2 regions of the Methylobacterium sp. J-118 genome follow, and region 2 is predicted to be linked to the other one. Evidence: predicted binding sites of a transcription regulator. Region 2 holds the regulator's gene; the other holds the start of a gene.
The links. Region 2 encodes PhoB, which activates phosphate uptake and scavenging genes when phosphate is short. Its sites were predicted from a motif close to TGTCATNNANCTGTCAT; they were not measured.
Positions count from the first base shown of each region.

Region 1: a site for PhoB is predicted at 3,421-3,437, ahead of AC3IF3_RS14970 (UDP-2,3-diacylglucosamine diphosphatase). Genes of this name have one in related genera too.

Region 1 covers NZ_JBYQFA010000001.1:3,103,109-3,108,268, forward strand. The annotation lists gene AC3IF3_RS14955 (PA0069 family radical SAM protein) at 1-799, shown strand, start outside; gene rnhB (ribonuclease HII) at 804-1,457, opposite strand; gene AC3IF3_RS14965 (glycosyltransferase family 4 protein) at 1,496-2,542, opposite strand; gene AC3IF3_RS14970 (UDP-2,3-diacylglucosamine diphosphatase) at 2,554-3,369, opposite strand; gene AC3IF3_RS14975 (aminotransferase class V-fold PLP-dependent enzyme) at 3,886-5,094, shown strand.
Region 2 covers NZ_JBYQFA010000001.1:485,685-490,844, reverse strand. The annotation lists gene pstA (phosphate ABC transporter permease PstA) at 1-154, shown strand, start outside; gene pstB (phosphate ABC transporter ATP-binding protein PstB) at 180-1,010, shown strand; gene phoU (phosphate signaling complex protein PhoU) at 1,148-1,858, shown strand; gene phoB (phosphate regulon transcriptional regulator PhoB) at 1,993-2,688, shown strand; gene AC3IF3_RS02280 (protein-disulfide reductase DsbD family protein) at 2,766-4,916, opposite strand.

The DNA.
Region 1 (5,160 bases), 2.6 Mb from region 2:
TGCCTATCTTGGCCTGTCGCCGGGGCTCGATTTCGAGTCGCGGATCTTCGCCAAGCCGGAGGCCGCCCGGCTCCTCGTCCGGGAACTCGCGGCGCCGGGGTATCGTCCGGACACGATCGCCCTCGGCACGGCCACCGATCCCTATCAGCCGGTGGAGCGGGACCATCGCATCACCCGGGCGGTGCTGGAAGTCCTCCGGGACGCGCGCCATCCCGTCGCCATCACCACCAAATCCGACCTCGTGCTGCGCGACCTCGACCTCCTGGCCGAGATGGCCGCGCAGGATCTCGTCCTGGTCGCACTCTCGCTGCCGACCCTGGATCCGGCCCTCGCCCGCCGCCTCGATCCCCGGGCCCCCCGGCCCGACAAGCGTCTCGCCGCGATGGCGCGCCTGAGCGCAGCGGGGGTGCCCGTGATGGTCAATGTCTCGCCGATCATCCCGGGCCTCACCGACCACGAGATCGAGGCGATCCTCGCCCGCGCCCGGGCGCACGGCGCGAGCCGCATCGGCCATGCCCTGCTGCGGCTCCCGGGCGAAGTCGCCGACCTGATGGCCGATTGGTTCGTCGAGCATTACCCGGAGCGGAAGGACCGCGCCTTCGCGCTGCTGCGCCAGGCCCGGGGCGGCCGCGAGAACGATCCCCGCTTCGGGCACCGCTTCCGCGGGGAGGGGGCCTATGCCGAGATGATCGGCGCGCGGGTCCGGCTCGCCGGCACCCGGCTCGGCTTCGCCTTCGGACGGATGCCGCTGAACCGGGCGGCGTTCCGCAAGCCGGGGGCACAGCTGGCGCTGTTCTGAGGCGTCACCCGAAACCCCGGGTGAAGCTGAGCCGGTGGTGCGGGCTCCGGCCCAGGGCAGTCAGGCCGGCCCGGTGGACGGCGGTGCCGTAGCCGACGTTGCGCTCCCAGCCGTAGCCGGGATGGCGCGCGGCCAGGCGCCGCATCAGTGCATCGCGAAAAACCTTGGCGACGATCGAGGCGGCGGCGATCTGCGGCACCAGCCGGTCACCGCCGACGACCGCCCGGCCGGGCCAGCCGGGCAGCGCGTCCCGTCCATCGACCAGGACCGGCGCCGGGATCCCGAGGCGGGCGACCGCGCGCGCCATGGCGTCGAGGGTCGCGGCGCGGATGTTGATGCGGTCGATCAGCGCCCGGGACCCCGCCGCGACGGCGACGCGGGCCTGGGCGCGGATCAGCGGCGCCAGCCGGTCCCGCTCGGGCTCGGGCAGGCGCTTGCTGTCGTCGAGGGCTGCGAGCAGCGCCGGCGGGAGCGCCGCCGGATCGAACCAGACCGCGGCCGCCACGACGGGGCCGCACAGCGCCCCGCGCCCGACCTCGTCGCAACCGATCGCCGCGGGATAGGCGGCGGCATGCGCCGGATCGAACGGCCGCGCCGGGGCGCGGGGCACGCCCCGGGCGGTCGGCCTGCTGACGGGGGGCGTATCGATGGGGGGCATGGCCCCCTCCTGCCATTGCGCGCGGGCGCCGTCACCCGTCAGGCCGCGTCCCGGGTCCGCCGCTCGCCGCCATGGGCCTCGATGATATTGCCGAAGAACTGGGACGCGCTGACGTCCCAGCCCCGGCGCAGGGCCTCGGCCCGACACTCGGCCCGGGACAGGTCGAGGGCGGCGCGTGCGGCGGCCCCCAGGTCTTGGTTCAGGACCCCCACCCGGGTACCCCCGATCACGTCGTTCGGGCCCGGCACCGGGAAGGCCGCCACCGGCAGGCCGCAGGCCAGGGCCTCCAGGAGCACGATCCCGAACGTGTCGGTGAGGCTCGGGAACACGAACACGTCGCAGGCCGCGTAGACGGCCGAGAGCGCGGCGCCGGTGCGGGTGCCCAGGAACCGCGCGCCGGGCGCCAGCCCCTGGAGCCGTCCCCGGTCCGGCCCGTCCCCGACCACGATCTTGGTGCCGGGCAGGTCGAGATTCAGGAAGGCCGCGATGTTCTTCTCCACCGCCAGCCGGCCGACATACAGGAACAGCGGCCGCTCCAGGCCGGCGAGTTCGGCCGGCGGCGTCGCGCCGGGGGCGGCGGGGCGGAACCGCTCGGTATCGACGCCGCGGGTCCAGCGCATCAGCCGGGTGAAGCCCCGGTCGGCCAATTCGCCCTGGAGCGAGGCGGTGCTGACCATCGTGCCGCGGGCGGCCCCGTGAAACCAGCGCAGATAGGCGTAGGACCACGCCTCCGGGACGGGCAGACGGGCGGCGAGGTATTCCGGAAAGCGCGTGTGGTAGCTCGTGGTGAAGGGCAGGCCGTTGGCCAGGCAATGCCGCCGCACCGCGTAGCCCACGGGGCCCTCGGTGGCGATGTGGACATGGGTCGGCTGCTCCCCCCGCCAATGCGCCGCCACCCGCTCCCGCCCGGCATGGGCGAGGCGGATCTCCGGATAGCCGGGCAGGGGCAGCGAGGGGAAATCCGCCGCCGACAGCAACGCCGTGGCGAACCCGTGCTCGGGGGCGCAGCGCACCATCTGCTCCAGGGAGCGCACCACGCCGTTGACCTGCGGATGCCAGGCGTCGCTGGCGATCAGGAGCTTCACGGTGGGCGCCCTCACGCCACCGCGCGCCGGCCGGGAACCGCCTGCGGCACGGTCTCCGCCTCACGCGCGCGCAGCAGGCTCGGATAGTGCAGCACCTCGATGCGGCCGTCGTAATGCTCCACCAGCCCGGTGCAGGATTCCACCCAATCGCCGGTGTTGAGGTAGCGCAGGTCTCCGATCGGCCGGTCGGCCGCATGGTGGATATGGCCGCAGATCACCCCGTCGGCCCCCTGCCGCCGCGCCTCCTCGGCCAGGATCGTCTCGAACCGGCCGATGAAGCTCACCGCGTTCTTCACCCGCAGCTTCGCCCAGGCCGAGAGCGACCAGTAGGATAGGCCGAGGCGGCGCCGCACCCGGTTGATCAGCGTGTTGAGGGTCAGGGCCAGCGTGTAGGCCCCGTCCCCGAGATGGGCGAGCCAGGGCGAGTGGCGGACCACCATGTCGAACTGGTCGCCGTGGATCACGAGGTAGCGCTTCCCGTCGGCCGCCTCGTGGATCGCCGTCTCCGCGAGCTCGATCCCGCCGAAATTCGTGCCGACATAGTCGCGCAGGAACTCGTCGTGGTTGCCCGGCAGGTAGACGATGCGCGTGCCCTTGCGGACCTTGCGCAGGAGCTTCTGCACGACGTCGTTGTGTTCCTGAGGCCAGTACCAGCCGGAACGCAGCTGCCAGCCGTCCACGATATCACCCACGAGGTAGATCGTGTCGGCGTCGTAATCCTTCAGGAACGACAGCAGCAGCCCGGCCTGGCAGCCGCGCGTGCCGAGATGCAGATCGGACAGGAACAGAGTCCGGACCCGGACCGGCATCTCCTCAACCTCGGCCACGGCAATCCTCTCCCGGGGGCTGAACGATGCCGGAATCCTGACCGGGATCACGTCTCAGTTTGATGACGCGCCGGGCCGGGCGCCCCGGGCGTTCTGGTGCAGTGCGGCAAAGCTTCTCAACCGCAGATCGGCATCGCTGCGGCGCACAAAAAATTTTTTTGCCAAGTTCCGGAAGTTTTTCCGGTTTTCCTTTCGAGCGTCACCGCCTCATAATGCCAAATAACCGGCGGCTCGGCGCGAGCCACGCCGGGCATGACAGGAAGGCGGCGAGGACGGCCCTGGGGCCGTCGGACGGGACGGCATTTCGGAGGCGACCGGCACGCGGGGGCGTGTCGCGACGCGAGCGGCGTGAGGCCGCCTGCCGCTCCGCTGCGCCCCCCGATCTACGGCGGAGATGGCGTTGGGGCATGCGCGGCGGGAGCCGCGTCCGCCGGCGCCGGACCGACTCCCGAGGACGCTCGAACCACCCGGCGCGGGCCCATGCCCGCGCGCAACGAATTTTTCGGAGGAAACATCATGGCCGCAACCCGGCGCCCCGGTCGCAACCACCTCTTCATCCCGGGTCCGACCAATATCCCGGACCGCGTGCTGCGCGCCATGCACGTGCCGTCGGAGGATCACCGCTCGCCGAGCTTCCCCGAGCTGGTGAAGCCGCTGCTCCAGGATTCCAAGATCGTGTTCGGCTCGACCGCCGGGACCATCATCCTGTTCCCGTCCTCGGGCACCGGCATCTGGGAATCGGCTCTGTCCAACACCCTGTGCCGCGGCGACAAGGTGCTGACCTCGCGCTACGGCCAGTTCAGCCACCTCTGGGTCGACATGGCCCAGCGCCTCGGCCTCGACGTGGTCGTTCAGGAGGAGGAGTGGGGCACCGGCGCCGATCCGCAGAAGATCGAGGAGGCGCTCCGGGCCGACAAGGACCACGCCATCAAGGCCGTGATGGTCGTCCACAACGAGACCGCCACCGGCGTCACCAGCGACATCGCTGCGGTCCGCAAGGCGATCGACGCCGCCGGACACCCGGCGCTGCTGTTCGTGGACGGCATCTCGTCGATCGGCTCGCTGCCGTTCAAGATGGACGAGTGGAAGGTCGACTGCGCCATCGCGGGCTCGCAGAAGGGCTTCATGCTGCCGGCCGGTCTCGGCCTGATCTGCATCAGCCCCAAGGCGCTGAAGATCGCCGAGGGCGGCACCGGCCGCAACGACCGGCTCGGCCATGCCTACTTCGCCTGGAAGGACCAGCTCGCCGCCAACGCCACGGGCTACTTCCCCTACACCCCCGTCCTGCCGCTGCTCTACGGCCTGCGCGAGGCCCTGGCGATCGTGAAGGAGGAAGGGCTGGAGAACATCTACCACCGCCATCACGTGCTCGCCGAGGCGACCCGCCAGGCGGTGGCGGCCTGGGGCCTGAAGCCCTGCGCCAAGGAGCCCAAGTGGAACTCCGACACGGTCACGGCGATCGTGGTGCCGGAGGGCGCCGACGCCGCCAAGGTGATCACCCACGCCTATGACCGCTACAACCTCTCGCTGGGTGCCGGCCTGTCGAAAGTCGCCGGCAAGGTGTTCCGCATCGGCCACCTGGGCGACCTGAACGAGCTGTCGCTGCTCGGCGCCATCGCGGGCGCCGAGATGGCGATGCTCGATTGCGGCATCACGGTCACGCCGGGCTCCGGCGTCGCCGCCGCGTCCAGCTACCTGCGCGAGAATCCGCTGCATAAGGCGTAAGCCGCGCACGTGATCGGGGCGGGACCGGGTTGCCGGGCCCGCCCCGACGCGCAAGTAAGAACAAGA
Region 2 (5,160 bases):
CCCGAACCTGCCCGTGATGATCTACCAATTCGCGCTCTCGCCGTATCCCAACTGGCAGCAGCTCGCCTGGGCCGGGGCACTCCTGATCACCATGACCATCCTCGCCCTCTCGGTCATCGCCCGCGTGGTGATCAAGCCGCAGCGTGCCCGCTGAAGCGCAAGCCCGAAGGATCAACCCGATGAGCACCGCCGCAGCGTCCGTCACCACCGACCGCCAGTTCCAGGCCTCCGCCAAGACCGTGGCCGACACCAATGCCCCCGTACGCATCGCCGTGAAGGGGCTGAACTTCTACTACGGCCATTTTCACGGCCTGAAGAACATCGACCTGAACTTCCACGACCGGCAGGTGACGGCCCTGATCGGCCCCTCGGGCTGCGGGAAGTCGACCCTGCTGCGGACCTTCAACCGGATCTACAGCCTCTATCCGGAGCAGCGCGCCGAGGGACAGATCCTTCTGGACGGCATGAACATCCTGGATCCCAAGATCGATCTCAACGATCTGCGCGCCCGGGTCGGCATGGTCTTCCAGAAGCCGACGCCGTTCCCGATGTCGATCTACGACAACGTCGCCTTCGGCATCCGCCTCTACGAGAAGCTGGGGAAATCGGATCTCGACGACCGGGTCGAGACGTCGCTGCGCAAGGCGGCGCTCTGGGACGAGGTGAAGGACAAGCTCAAGCAGTCCGGCATGGGCCTGTCGGGCGGCCAGCAGCAGCGCCTGTGCATCGCCCGCACCGTGGCCCAGCGCCCGGACGTCATCCTGTTCGACGAGCCGACCTCGGCGCTGGACCCGATCTCGACGGGGCGCATCGAGGAACTGATCGAGCAGCTGCGCGACGAATTCACCATCGCGATCGTCACCCACAACATGCAGCAGGCGGCGCGCATCTCGCAGTTCACCGCGTTCATGTATCTCGGCGAGCTCGTCGAAGTCGGGCCGACCGACAGGCTGTTCATGAACCCGACCGAGCGGCGGACGCAGGATTACATCACCGGCCGTTTCGGCTGATCAGCCTCGGAAACCGCACCCCCGCGGCGCTGCGCGCGAGCATAGCCGCCGCGGCCGGGTAAGATCTGCATCAGACCCGAGGCATCGCACGTCCCCGAGGCATCGCACGTCGCGGCCCCCATCGAAGGATCTCCCCCATGCCCGGCCATATCGTCTCGTCCTACGATACCGACCTGGAGAACCTGCGCCGCTCGATCTCGGAGATGGGCGGCGTGGCCGAGAAGATGACCGCCGAGGCAACCGACGCCCTCGTCCGGCGGGACGACGGGCTCGCCCAGGCGGTGATCCTCGCGGACAAGCGCCTCGACGCCCTCCAGCGGGACATCGAGGAGCGGTCCGTCCTGCTGATCGCCCGGCGCCAGCCGCTCGCGATCGACCTGCGCGAGACCATCTCGGCGATCCGCGTCTCGGGCGATCTCGAGCGGATCGGCGACCTCGCCAAGAACGTGGCGAAGCGTGTGGTTGCGATCTCCGATCAGGCCCCGGCACAGAAGATCGTGCTGGGCGTCCGCCACATGAGCGACCTCGCAGAGGGCCAGCTCAAGGACGTACTGGATGCCTACGCGAGTCGCGACATCGAGGCCGCCCATGACGTGTGGGAGCGCGACGGCGAGATCGATGCGCTGTACAATTCGCTGTTTCGCGAGCTCCTGACCTATATGATGGAGGATCCGCGCAACATTTCGTTCTGCACCCACCTGCTGTTCTGCGCCAAGAACGTCGAACGCATCGGCGACCACACCACCAATATCGCCGAGACCATCCACTATCTCGCCACCGGCGAGACTCTGGCGGGCGACCGGCCCAAGAACGATGCGTCGAACTACGCGACGGTCGAGCACGAATAGGTCCCGGAGCGAACCCACGGCGCCTCACCATCTTCGGGGCGGTCGCCGCGGCGACGGCTGGTTCCAGTTGAGACGGGCTGGGCCTCCAGAACGCGCGGCGGGTTCGCCCTTAGAACAGGTCATCGAACGTGAGCATGCAAGTCCTGATTGTCGAGGACGAGGAGGCACTGACCACGCTGCTGCGCTACAACCTGGAGGCCGAGGGCTTTCTGGTCGATACGGCGGCCCGCGGTGACGATGCGGAACTGCTCCTGGCCGAGCGCATGCCCGATCTGGTCCTGCTCGACTGGATGCTGCCGGGCCTCTCCGGGATCGAGCTCTGCCGCCGCATCCGCGCCCGGCGCGAGACCGAGCGTCTACCGGTGATCATGCTCACCGCCCGGGGGGAGGAGGGGGACCGGGTCCGCGGCCTCGGCACGGGCGCGGACGACTATATCGTCAAGCCGTTCTCGGTCCCGGAGCTGCTCGCCCGGATCCGCGCCCTCCTGCGCCGGGCCAAGCCCGCCCATGTCTCGGATCGGCTGGCCGCCGGGGATCTCGAACTCGACCGCACCGGCCACCGGGTGCGCCGCGCCGGCGAGGAGCTGCATCTCGGCCCCACCGAGTTCCGCCTGCTCGAATTCCTGATGCTCGCCCCGGGGCGGGTCTTCTCCCGGGAACAGCTCCTCGACGGGGTCTGGGGCCACGACGTCTATATCGACGAGCGCACCGTGGACGTGCATGTCGGGCGCCTGCGCAAGGCGCTGAACGGTCCGCGCCAGCCCGATCCGATCCGCACCGTCCGCGGCTCCGGATACGCCTTCGACGAGACCTTCTCGCTCGAGGCTTGAGCGGCGCGGTCTCTCGGATTCAAAATGTCCGGGATCCAGCCCGTTTGGAAACCCTGCATCGACACCGGCCGCGCTGCTCAGCGGGTCAGCGCGGCGCTCTTGTCGGCGGTCGGAACCGAGGCCAGAGCCTGAAGCACCGTCCCCTCGGTGAGGATCTGGGGCAGCACCAGAGGCTCCCCCGCGCCGGCATAGAGCAGGTATAGCGGCACGCCGCTCCGCCCGTGCTTTTCCAGGAGGCGGGTGATCTCGGGATTCTGGTTGGTCCAGTCGCCCTTCAGGTACGTCACGCCCCGCTCGGTCATCGCGGTCCGCACCGCCTTCGTGGAGAGGGAGGTGGTCTCGTTGACCGCGCAGGTGATGCACCAGGCCGCGGTCATGTTGACGAAGACAGGTCTGCCCGCGTTCACCAGCGTGTCCAGGCGCGCCTGGGTAAATGGCTCGGCGCCGCCGGTGAAGGCCTGCGCGCCCGGACCCGCACGGTCCTGCGGGAGGGTGAGCGCGAGGGCCGCGACGGCGAAGAGCGCCAGGGCCGCGCCGACCTGCGCGATCCGGGCGGCCCCGGGCGCAGCGCCGCGCCCGCGCTCCCAGGCCCAGGCGGCGAAGCCCACCAGCACCAAGCCGATCAACGCCGCCAGAAGGCCCCTCGGCTCGACCTGCTGCGCCAGGACCCAGATCAGCCAGGCCACGGTGGCATAGACCGGGAAGGCGAGCCCCTGCTTGAGGGTCTCCATCCAGGCGCCCGGCCGCGGCAGCGCCCGCAGGGCCGGCGGCCAGAGGGTCAGCGCCAGGAATGGCAGGGCCAGGCCGAGCCCGAGGCTCGCGAAGACGGCGAGCGCCACGCCGACGCTCTGGGTCAGGGCGAAGCCCACCGCCGAGCCCATGAACGGCGCCGTGCAGGGCGTCGCCACCAGCGTGGCGAGCACGCCGGTGAAGAACGAGCCGCTCAGGCCGGCGCGCCGGGCCAGCCCGTCGCCGAGACCGGCGAGCCGGCCCCCGATCTGAACCGCCCCGGACAGGTTCAGGCCCATCGCGAACAGCAGATAGGCGAGCCCCGCCACCACGGCGGGCGATTGCAGTTGGAAGCCCCAGCCGATCGCAGCCCCGCCGCCCTTCAGGGCGATCAGCAGGGCGGCGAGCCCCAGGAAGCTCGCCAGCACGCCGGCCGTGTAGGCGAAGCCGTGCAACCGGAGGCGGGCCGGGCTCTCGCCGGCATGCCGGACGAGACCCAGCACCTTGATCGACAGCACCGGGAAGACGCAGGGCATCAGGTTCAGGATCAAGCCGCCGAGGAAGGCGAAGGCGGCGGCGGTCGCGAGGGTCAGCGCATCCCCGTCGGGGACGGACGCCGGCCGCGGGGTCGCCGCGTCGACCGGCGGCCCAACGGCCGGGAGCATGGGCTCGTCGCCATACGCGAAGGCGAGGTGGCGGCTGCCGTCCTCCGTCACTTCGTCCAGGGTCAGCACGCCGGGAAGGGCCTCGGGCGCCGGATCGGTCGGGCTGCTCCGGGCGAGGGTGAGGTGCAGGCCGGTCCCGTCGGCCGACATCACCTGTGCGGCGGCATTGTCGATCGCGGTTTCGGCATAGGGGAAATAGGCGGCGTTCCGGACCGCGTCGGGCCGGAGGCCAGCCGCCGCGAAGTCGAGCCGCAGAGTGTCGCCCTGGCTCGACAGGCGCAGTGGCCAAAGCGCCGGTGCGGGGAGGGCGGCCCGGGCGCGGGCGAACAGGGCCGCGATGTCGGGATCGGGCCGCGGTGCCCCCACCGGCAGGGTCAGGGCGAGGTCCGCCGAGCCCGGCACGCATTCGGTTTCGCAGACGAGGTAGGTCAGCTTGGCCCGGATCTCCACCGGGGTCGCGGGATCGAGGCTCGGCGGCGGCGTCACGGGGACGAGGAGCGTGACCTCGCCCTCGTAGCCGTAATTCATCAGCGTCGCGATCGGGATGCGCTCCGGCGCCGGCCACCGGATCGCCCCGGCGTTGAAGCCGGCCGGCAGGGTCCAGGTGACCTCGGGCGGCAGCCCGGAATCCCCCGGATTGCGCCAGTAGACGTGCCAGCCGGGCTTCACCTGCATGCGCACGGCCAGGGTGAAGGGCTGCGCCCCCGTCACCGCGCCGGGCTCGGCCACGAGGCTCGACCGCACGAGATCCGGCGGCGTGCGCAGGCCCTGCGCCAAAGCGGGCGTGCAGCAGGCGGCGAGCAGCAGGAGTTGGAAGGCGAAGCGGCGGATCATGCTGTCCCTTCGCGCGCCGGGCGGGCGCGGTTTCACGCGCGGTCTCTTCGAGCCTGGGGCGGACTTTTCCGTGACGGACGCCTTATAGCGCGCCGAATCGATGCGTGTCCCGCACCCGGATGATCGACCCATGGGCCGCGACATCGACGGCCTTCAACCGCGGGGCTCAAAGAGCACCAGGTCGAGGAACGCCGTCCGTTGATCGTCCCGCAACCGGCAAAAGTGGTCGACTGCCGAGCGGGCG